DNA from 3 places in the Clostridium sp. YIM B02551 genome. Region 2 is predicted to be linked to each of the others. Evidence: riboswitches for the same ligand, from Rfam matches in the RefSeq annotation. Region 2 holds a riboswitch; each other region holds the start of a gene.

Region 1 (3,445 bases), on a different contig from region 2:
CCAAAGTTATCGATATCTCTTTGATGATAAGTTGATGCTTGATATATTGGTATACTTAATGCCCCAGTTTCTTCATCTATTTCGTTGCCATTATGAATTAATTTTGTTCCAAATCTCATTTATATCACCCCAACGCATATTCTAAATCTTCAATTAAATCATTAACATTCTCAATTCCAACTGAAAGTCTAAGAAGTGTTTTTGTTACCCCAAGTTTTTCTTTTATTTCATCTGGAACCTCTGCATGTGTCTGAGTTTGAGGATATGTAATCAAACTCTCTACTCCCCCCAAGCTTTCTGCAAAAGTTATAACCTTTACTTTCTTTAATACCTTTGCTACATCCTCAACGCTTTTAACTTTAAATGAAATCATTGCTCCAAAGCCTGTAGCTTGCTTTTTAGATATTTCATATCCCTTAGATTCTGGGAGCCCCACATAAAATACCTCTTCTATCTTTGGATTCTTCTTTAAGAATTCTGCGATTTTTATAGCATTTTCCTGACTTTTCTCCATTCTTATATGAAGAGTCTTAATACCTCTTAATAAAAGCCATGAATCAAATGGTGATAATGTTGCCCCAGTAGATTTATGATAAAATCTTAGTTTTTCATCTATTTCCTCATCATTAGTAGCTATGAAGCCTGCTAGTGTATCATTGTGTCCTCCCAAAAATTTAGTTCCACTATGGACTACAATATCAGCTCCTAAGTTTAATGGTTTTTGGAAATATGGCGTTAAAAACGTATTATCTACTATTACCTTAAGTCCCTTTTCTTTTGCTATTTCAACTATTGCTTTTATATCAGCAACCTTCATCATAGGATTTGATGGAGTTTCAACAAAAATTGCTTTAGTATTTTCTTTTATATTATTTATTACATCCTTTAGATCTGTAGTATCAACAAATGTATGTTGAATTCCAAATGGTTCATAAATATCTCTAAATAGCCTAAAAGTACCTCCATATAAATCATCTGAAACTATAATATGATCTCCTGCCTTAAACAAATTAATTATAGCGGTTATGGCTGCTACCCCTGTAGAAAAACCAATGCCCCATTTAGCTCCTTCTAACTTAGCAACCGTACTCTCTACTTCTTCTCTCGTTGGATTCTGAAGTCTAGAATAATCATATCCAGTACTCTCATTTAAACCCCCATGTTTAAATGTAGCTGTTTGATAAATTGGAAAACTTATTGACCCTGTTAATGGATCAAAGCCTTTATCTCCATGTACTGCTGTCGTTTCAAATCTTAATACGTTTTTTTCACACTCTCCACACATATATAATGCCCCCTTAATATTTTTGGAAAATAAAAAATGCCAGAGAATAAACCCTGACATTGTGATAAACAGCAACAGAAATCTATTCTCATCTACCAGTTAATTAAAACTGCAGGAATTAGCACCAATACATAAGTTAAATGGAACCTACGCTGGTTGCTGGGCTTCATAGGGCCAGTCCCTCCACCTCTCGTGATAAGATTATAAAATTATTATTTAATTTATAAGTATTATATACACCTTTTGGTTTTTTTGTCAAACCTTTTTTAGAAATCCTAAAATATATATCTTGAATTCTATCCTAATATCCAAGCTCTTCATTTAGGAAAATTACGTGAATTCTATCCTTATTCCCTTGGCTTTTTATCACTGTATATTCTCTACAGAGTCTATCTGGAGATTTACAATCCATGCAATAACCAACTCTTGCGCAAGGTGTAGCCTTATTAAGCCTTTTAGCATTTGCTGGAGCTGAAACTGTTCTGTTTCTCTTTATTGCCTCATCTAAGTCCTTAACTATTTTATTAATTCCTGCTACTATTATTACCTTATCTGGTCCATATAACATCGCAGCTACCCTATTACCATTTCCGTCAACATTATATATTTCACCACTTTCAGTTATTGCATTGGAGCTAGCAAAATATGCATCACTAAAAAATGATTGTCTAAATATATTTTTTATTTCTTCTCCTGTTAAGCCTTCCTTATATCTATCTAAAAAATCATATCTACCACTTCTTAAGTGTTCTATTATTCCAGTTTCAAAAAGTGTCATTGACCCACCACAAGCTACTTTTGAACCTTCTTTAACAATTTCCTTGATTTTATCAATTAACTCTTCCTTAGAATTTACAAGGTACCCATTAATATTGTTTTTATTTAATGCATCAATTACTCTCTCAATTTTTTTCTCTTTAACATAGCTTATATTACTATCCATAACTATCACCCTCCTAATGATATTATTATAACACCAAAATAAATCCAAAAAAAATAAGAAATCCCTTTAAGGATTCCTTATTTATAATTACCTTTATGTTATTTTCCTGCTCCACAGCATTTCTTATATTTCTTTCCGCTTCCGCATGGGCAAGGATCATTTCTTCCTATTTTATTTTCATTTCTTACTGTTTTAGAATCTTTGTATTTTCTAGCTATTTCTTCTCTCTTTTCAACAGAGAAAATTCCATCCCATTGTGGTAACTCATACAAATATTCAGCCTTAGCATCTAACATATTAAAGTATAAGTTTTCAAAATCTATGTCAAAATTTAATTCTTCTTCTGCAGTAATTTTTTCTAAATCAAATGGAGTCTTTAAACTATCATTAATACCATCTACAAATCCCATTACAAACTCATTAGATGCATTAAATTCTTTAGCTAAAGCTTCTATACTTAGTTTGGCTACTTCATTATGATTAGCTAGTAACTTTCTGTATATTCTAGTTTCTATATCGCTATATTCTTCCCAAAAAGCTTCTTCTCCTCTTGTTTTAACGTATTCCACAACCATATCGGTCCATTGTTTGTAAAGACTCATTTTATCTTCTCCTCTTCCTTAATTATGTTTATTATAGGACTTTTATAAACTTAATCAACTGCTCCGATCAAAATCCTATGAAAAATTATACTAAAGCTTATATGTAATAGCAAGTTATCCCTGTTTTTCCAAAGAATAGCTAGCATCTTTTTTACAAAAACTACATATTCCTTCTTGAACTTTCTCCAAGATTGGAAATGTTTCTTTCTCTACAATGAATTCGTCTAAAGCTTCATCTATATGTTCCTCACAAGCTAATATTTTATTATCCATATAGTTTTCTCTCCTTTTAGAATTCTATATAATTACTAGGTCTATGTCTTTCAGCAATTGCAACTCCAAGATCTACATTTACCTTAATGTTGTTTTCATTAAGCACATTAATTACTGTTTGATATGCTAAATCAGGGTGATTATTTGTATTACTTAAGTGACCTAAAAATAAATTCTTGAGTTTTCCATTAGAAAATAAATCTACTATCGCTTTGCCACAATCTTCATTTGATAAATGGCCTATTTCACTTAAAATTCTTCTTTTTAGAACATAGGGATATGGTCCATACTTTAACATCTCAATATCATGATTGCTTTCTAGTAGTATTACCTCAGAATCTC
Region 2 (3,445 bases):
GAATATTTTAAAAAAGAATATAACACAGAGATAAAAGAATCTTGGATAGTGTGGCTTCCAAGTATTGTGCCAACTATAAATGTAGTATGTCAAATGATTGATGGCTCTGTAATGATAAATACACCTGTATATCCTAACATAAGAAAAGCACCTGTAAATGTTAATAGAGAAGTAATAGAAGTTCCGTTAAAGAGAGAACAGGGTAAATATACTTTTGATTTTGAAGCAATGGAGAAATCAATAAGAGAAGATACTAAACTATTTATATTATGCAATCCACATAATCCAGTAGGAAGAGTTTTTTCTAAAGAGGAGTTAGGGGATTTAGCAGAATTTTGTGAAAGGCATGGGCTAATCCTATGTTCTGATGAAATACATTGTCAGCTTATATTTGAGGGAAAGCACATACCGTTAGTGTCACTAGGAGATAAAGTATCTCAAGGCATAACTCTTATGAGTCCAGGAAAAACATATAACCTACCGGGAATACCAATAGCCTTTGGGGTTATACCAAACACAGAATTAAGAAATAAGTTCCTAAGAGCTTCAGAAGGATTGCTGCCACATCCAGGAGTTTTAAACTATGTAGTATGTAAAGAAGCATATAAAAATGGAGAGTCTTGGAGAAAAGAATTACTAGAATATCTAAAAGGTAATTTAGAATTTTTAGAGAGAGAATTTAAAAGTAGACTACCAGAATTAAAATTAACTCCGGTGGAAGGAACGTATTTGCTTTGGATAGATTTTAGAGAAACAGGTATTAAGGATCCATATAAGTTTCTATATAAAAAGGCTAAAGTTATTCTTTCAGATGGAAAGGATTTTGGCGAGGAAGGATTTTTAAGGCTTAACTTTGGATGTACAAGAGATACTTTAGTTAGGGCTATGGATAGAATTGAGAAAGCTTTAAAAGAAAATAAAAAAACAGATTAAGTTAAAAAAGGGAACTCAGTAAATACTGAATTCCCTTTATAATTAGACATATATTTCTGTTATTTAATTTCAGAAATAGTATTTCCATCTTTGTCTATCAACACGTAGGTAGCAGTTGAATTTTCGCTTGCAAGGTTAAATACTGCAAAATCTTTTCCATTTGATATTTCTGCCTCTTCTGTTTTTGAATTTGAGGTTATTTTGATTTTACTAACATTAGTATTTGAAAAATCTCCAAATACAATAAAGTATTTTCCTATAGTTTGAGTATTAATTTTAGTAGTTGACTCATATTGTTTAGTAGGAACAAACCTATTATAGAGGAATTTATGCCTATCAAATTCAATAATACCAGTTGAATTTTGGGACTCATAAAAACCAATTATATTATCGCTTGTTGATATTATTTTATCAACTTTTATAGACTTATCATCGAATTTTTTAGACGTAGTTTTTGTAATAGAATCTATAGGTGTATCTGTTGCAACGCTTTCACTCATAACTCCACCTAAATAAACTATGATTAATATTGATAATAATGCAAAGCTGTTTAATAGTAGTTTAATGTTTACTTTTTTTGAACCTTTAGTGCCTTCTGTACCTTTATGTTTATTATTTTCGCTCATATATTAACCCTTCCTGTAGTTAAGTAATAAGTATATTATATCAGTATTATTGTAATAAAAAAATATTTACAATATTACCATCATAGTGTATAATTTATTCAAACTTATCTAGAGTGGTGGAGGGACTGGCCCAATGAAACCCAGCAACCTATAAGTTATCATTTGACTTAGTGGGTGCTAATTCCTGCAGTGTTTAACTGGAAGATAAGGATATTATTTGGGGAAATCGCGTTATATAAACCTAAAGGTAATATCCTTTAGGTTTTTATTTTTTTAAGGGGGTATTTATATGTTTATTAAGGATATTTTTGAAAGTAGAAAGGTAGTTTATTCTTTTGAGATCTTTCCACCTAAAACTACATCTTCACTTGAAACAATATACACAACACTAGAAAATCTTGGGGAATTAAAACCAGACTTTATATCAGTAACTTACGGAGCTGGTGGGAGTACTGTAGATAATAAAACTACTCAATTATCTTCACTAATAAAGAATAAATATGGTATTGAGGCACTTGCACACTTAACGTGCATTGGATCTACAAAAGAAGATATCAATAATATTCTAAATGACTTGAAGAAGAATAATATTAATAATATCCTTGCACTTAGAGGAGATATTCCAATGGGTCAAACTAATAATGGGGAATTTTCATATGCTTATGAATTAGTTAAACACATTAAAGATCAAGGAGATTTTGGGGTTAGTGCTGCTTGTTATCCGGAAGGCCATATAGAATGCAGGAATTTAGAGCTTGATATAGAGAGACTTAAGCAAAAGGTAGATAATGGTGCTGAACACTTAGTTTATCAGTTGTTTTTTAACAATGAAATCTTTTATAATTTTCTTGAGAGAGCAGATAAAGAAGGAATTAATGTTCCTATTGAGGCAGGAATAATGCCAGTAGTGAATAAAAAGCAAATCGAGAGAATTAGTAGCCTTTGTGGTGCACAGTTACCAGCTAAATTCTTAAGAATGATGGACAAATATGAGCATAACCCTGAAGCTTTAAGAGATGCAGGAATAGCATATGCAGTAGAGCAGATAGTTGATCTATTATCATCAGGAGTTAGGGGTATACACTTATATACCATGAATAATCCATTAGTAGCAAGAAGAATAACAGAGAATATAGGAACTATAATTAATACCTTAAATGAAAAGGCAGTTATTTAAAGGAGGAAACAAAATGGAAAAAGTAGAAAGTTTTGAATTAGATCATAGAATAGTAAAGGCACCTTATATTAGAAAGGCTAAGACTTTAGATGGTAGTTTAGGAGACAAGGTTACTAAATTCGATTTAAGATTTACACAACCTAATAAGGAAGCTATCCCAACTGCATCAATTCATGGATTAGAACATCTTTTAGCAGGACTATTAAGAGAAGAATTAGATGGAATAATTGATTTATCTCCAATGGGATGCAGAACAGGATTTTATCTAATAGTTTGGGGAGATAGAGAACCAGCAGAAGTTAAACCAGCTTTAGAAGCGGCACTTAAAAAAGTATTAGTTGCAGATGAAATTCCAGCAAGAAATGAATTTCAATGTGGAAACTATAAAGATTTATCACTCTTTGGTGCTAAAGAATATGCTAAAAAAGTTTTAGAAAATGGTTTTTCATTAAATGTTTTTGGTGAATAAATAAAATAAAGACTTAAGGTATTTATTATGCCTTAAGTCTTTTATTTTAAAATATTTTATTCTTTTTTAAGAATGCTAATATATATAGCACAATCGAAACAGAAATATATGCTATAGTTCCTAATATACTTTTTAAGTATAGAGCATAAGAATTGCTATTTATATATATTGCAAAGATAACAAAAGCCAAAAATAAAAATGAAAATATATATAAAGATATCCTAATACTGTTTTTATTTG
Region 3 (3,445 bases), on a different contig from region 2:
ATATTGGGATTTGTAATTTCTTTAATTTTTGCTTCAATTGTAGGAATAATTGCAGCTTTAAATAAGAAAATACTTGAGATATTACAGCCTACCATGGCACTTTTAGAGACTGTCCCTACTATGGCAATAATTGTACTCGCTCTAATTTGGCTTACAAATGAAAAGGCACCTATTTTACTTGCTTCAATCGTTGTATTTCCAGTTATTTATGAAGCCGTTATTCAAGGAATTGTTGATATAGATAAGAGCGTAATTTCTATGACAAAGGTGTACAAGGTAGGAATAACAGATAGTATTAGATATATTTATATTCCAAGTATGGCTAAAAGCGTTTTTGGGGTACTTTCATCCGTGATAGGATTATGTTTAAAAATGGTTATAGGTGGGGAAGTGCTAGGACAACCTAACTATGGAGTTGGGACAAGTATTCAAATGGAAAAAATGCAGTTAAATACTGCAGGTGTTTTTAGTTGGATAGTAATTTTAGTTGTTTTTGTTTTATTTATAGAATCTATAATTAAACTAATGACTAAAAGATGGAGGACTTTTAATTAATGGTTGATTTTTATTTGGAAAACGTAATAAAAGAATTTGGCAATTTACGAGTCTTAGATGATATTTCTATGAAGTTTCAAGAAGGAAAGATTACATGTATATTAGGACCATCTGGCTGTGGAAAAAGTACGTTGTTAAATATAATTTCTGGGATAGATAAGGATTACCAGGGAAATGTATCTGGCTTTGATGAAAAGGAAATAAGTTTCGTTTTTCAAGAAGATAGATTAATACCTTGGCTTAAAACTAAGGATAATATAGAAATTGTTCTTAAAAAGAAGTATAAAATAGAAGAGCGAAAAGAATTAATTTATAAGTATACTTCCATGATGGGGATAGATAAATATTTAAATTTCTATCCTAAAGAGTTAAGTGGGGGAATGAAACAAAGAGTTAGTCTTGCAAGGGCACTATCTTATGGTGGAGAAATAATTATCATGGATGAGCCATTTAAAACCCTAGATATTAAAAATAAAAATAAACTTATAAGAGATTTTAAAACTATCCAAAGTGAAGAAAAAAAGACTGTGATTTTTGTAACTCATGACATAGATGAATGCTTAGAACTTGGAGATGAAATTTATATATTAACTGATAAGCCAACTAAAATTAAAAGAAAAGTGAATAGTAACATATCTAAAAAAGAAATACTAGAAATAGTTGAAAAGGACTAATTAAACACGTAATAGCATAAAGATGAGGATTGAATTATGGAGAAAAAACTAATTAGAGAAAATATAATTAAAATAAGAGATTTACTTGATGCAGACATAAAAAAAATATACGACATTAAAATTAAAGAATTTTTAGTGAATTTTAATTTATATAATTTATCAAACAGTATTTTTATTTTTGTGGGTTTTGGAAACGAAGTTGATACAATGAATTTAATCAAGGATGCTTTAGAAAAAAATAAAAGAGTTTATGTTCCTAAGATCGATAATAAAAATAAAGAAATGAAAGTAATTAGAATAAAATCTATAGATGAATTGAAACCTGGATTTTGGGGGATATTAGAACCTGAATCTAATGAGGAACTTGATGAAGAGTTAGATTTAATAATAATGCCAGGAGTAGCATTTACAAAGAATGGGGAAAGAATAGGCTATGGTGGAGGATATTATGATAAGTTTTTAGAAAAAGCTAATCCAAATATTCCTAAAGTAGTACTTGCATTTTCACTTCAAGTTTTAGAAGAATTACCTCAAGAAAGCTTTGATATTAAAGTTAATTATATTATCACGGAGAACGAAATAATTGATTGTAAAACTCTATAAATAATTAATATAGAAATGCAATATTTTTCAAAAAAATAGTTGCATTTTATTTTTTTACCATTATAATATAATTAATTAAATAATCGATGGTCTTTTATCAAGAATGGTGGAGGGACTGGCCCTATGAAACCTAGCAACAGCTAACATTCATTAAGTTAGAATTGTGCTAAATCCTGCAGGTACAGAAATTTTTAGTTGATTTCTGGTTATCCTGATAGATAAGAGAAAGAGTAATTTTGCGTATTTAACTATGCTCTATTAGCTATTTCTACTTATCTTATAGTAGAAATAGCTTTTTTATTATAAGATAAGCAGCAGTAACGATGATAGTTGTTTATGTTTGGTAAGAGGCCACCTGATAATAAAAAGGGGGCTTTTTTTAATGAGTAAAAATTTTAGTTTGGGAACAATTGCGGTACAAGGAGGGTATAAGCCGAATCCAGGTGAACCAAGAGTTTTACCAATATTTCAAAGTACTAGCTATCAACAAGGAGATCCTGATCATGTTGCAAAACTATTCGGGTTAGAAGCTGAAGGGCATCTTTATACTAGAATAAGTAATCCAACTATAGCTGCCTATGAAGAAAAGTATGCGGCACTACAAGGAGGAGTTGCAGCAGTAGCAACCTCATCGGGCCAAGCAGCTATATTTTATGCAATAGCCAATATAGCCAAGGCAGGAGACCATATTATATCAACATCAGCTCTTTATGGAGGAACATTTAATTTATTCAATATTAACTTAAGAAAATTCGGTATTGAAGTCACATTTGTAGATACTGAAGCAAGTGAAGAGGAAATACTAGCCTTAGCAAAAGAGAATACAAAAGCTATATATGGAGAAATAATAGGGAATCCAGGTTTGAATATATTAGATTTAGATAAGTTTTCTAGAGTAGCTAAAAAAATAGGGGTACCATTAATTGTAGATAATACAGTACCATCACCATATTTGTGCAATCCTTTTGAATTTGGAGCTAATGTAGTTGTTCACTCTACAACTAAATATTCAGATGGTCATGCTGTTGCAGTTGGGGGAATTATAGTAGATGGAGGAAATTTTGATTGGGCAAATGGAAAATTTCCAGAATTCACAGAACCTGATTCAAGTTATCATGGTATAAAATATATTGAAGCCTTTGGAAAGGCTGCATATGCAGTTAAGGCAAGAGTAACGTTATTAAGAGATTTAGGGGCGTCACCTAGCCCGTTTAATGCATTTTTAACTAATTTAGGACTAGAAACTCTACATTTAAGAATGGAAAGACATTCCTTAAATGCACTAAAGTTAGCAGAATTTTTAGGAGCTCATCCGAAAGTTGCTTGGGTTAACTATCCATACTTAGAGGGAAACTCCCAATATGAAAGAGCTCAAAAATACCTTAAGGGTGGAGCGAGTGGAGTACTTACATTTGGTATTAAAGGAGGAGTAGAAGAAGGGAAGAAGCTTATCAAAAACTTAGAAATTGCAACACTAGTTGTTAATTTAGGAGATGCAAGAACTTATATTTTACACCCTGCAAGTACAACTCATGCTCAGCTTTCAGAGGAGGAGCAAAAGGCAAGTGGAGTAAGTCCAGATCTTTTAAGAATCTCTGTTGGTATTGAAGATA

Evidence for each region. A riboswitch is a leader RNA that binds a small molecule or an ion and turns the genes downstream of it on or off. The one in region 2 is predicted to bind S-adenosylmethionine.
Region 1: it holds a riboswitch for S-adenosylmethionine, as region 2 does, so the genes downstream of both, L1S47_RS13715 (PLP-dependent aspartate aminotransferase family protein) here and metF (methylenetetrahydrofolate reductase [NAD(P)H]) in region 2, are expected to answer to the same signal.
Region 3: it holds a riboswitch for S-adenosylmethionine, as region 2 does, so the genes downstream of both, L1S47_RS14095 (O-acetylhomoserine aminocarboxypropyltransferase/cysteine synthase family protein) here and metF (methylenetetrahydrofolate reductase [NAD(P)H]) in region 2, are expected to answer to the same signal.

Annotation. Positions count from the first base shown of each region.
Region 1 is NZ_JAKGTF010000010.1:204,443-207,887, forward strand. It holds gene L1S47_RS13710 (PLP-dependent aspartate aminotransferase family protein) at 1-119, opposite strand, end outside; gene L1S47_RS13715 (PLP-dependent aspartate aminotransferase family protein) at 125-1,285, opposite strand; SAM riboswitch class I at 1,371-1,487, opposite strand; gene L1S47_RS13720 (lactate utilization protein) at 1,587-2,228, opposite strand; gene L1S47_RS13725 (SEC-C metal-binding domain-containing protein) at 2,327-2,830, opposite strand; gene L1S47_RS13730 (CxxH/CxxC protein) at 2,945-3,103, opposite strand; gene L1S47_RS13735 (MBL fold metallo-hydrolase) at 3,120-3,445, opposite strand, start outside.
Region 2 is NZ_JAKGTF010000003.1:47,712-51,156, reverse strand. It holds gene L1S47_RS04485 (MalY/PatB family protein) at 1-933, shown strand, start outside; gene L1S47_RS04480 (hypothetical protein) at 993-1,559, opposite strand; SAM riboswitch class I at 1,661-1,770, shown strand; gene metF (methylenetetrahydrofolate reductase [NAD(P)H]) at 1,849-2,736, shown strand; gene L1S47_RS04470 (S-ribosylhomocysteine lyase) at 2,750-3,205, shown strand; gene L1S47_RS04465 (hypothetical protein) at 3,252-3,445, opposite strand, start outside.
Region 3 is NZ_JAKGTF010000011.1:61,300-64,744, forward strand. It holds gene L1S47_RS14080 (ABC transporter permease) at 1-555, shown strand, start outside; gene L1S47_RS14085 (ABC transporter ATP-binding protein) at 570-1,229, shown strand; gene L1S47_RS14090 (5-formyltetrahydrofolate cyclo-ligase) at 1,266-1,832, shown strand; SAM riboswitch class I at 1,924-2,057, shown strand; gene L1S47_RS14095 (O-acetylhomoserine aminocarboxypropyltransferase/cysteine synthase family protein) at 2,215-3,445, shown strand, end outside.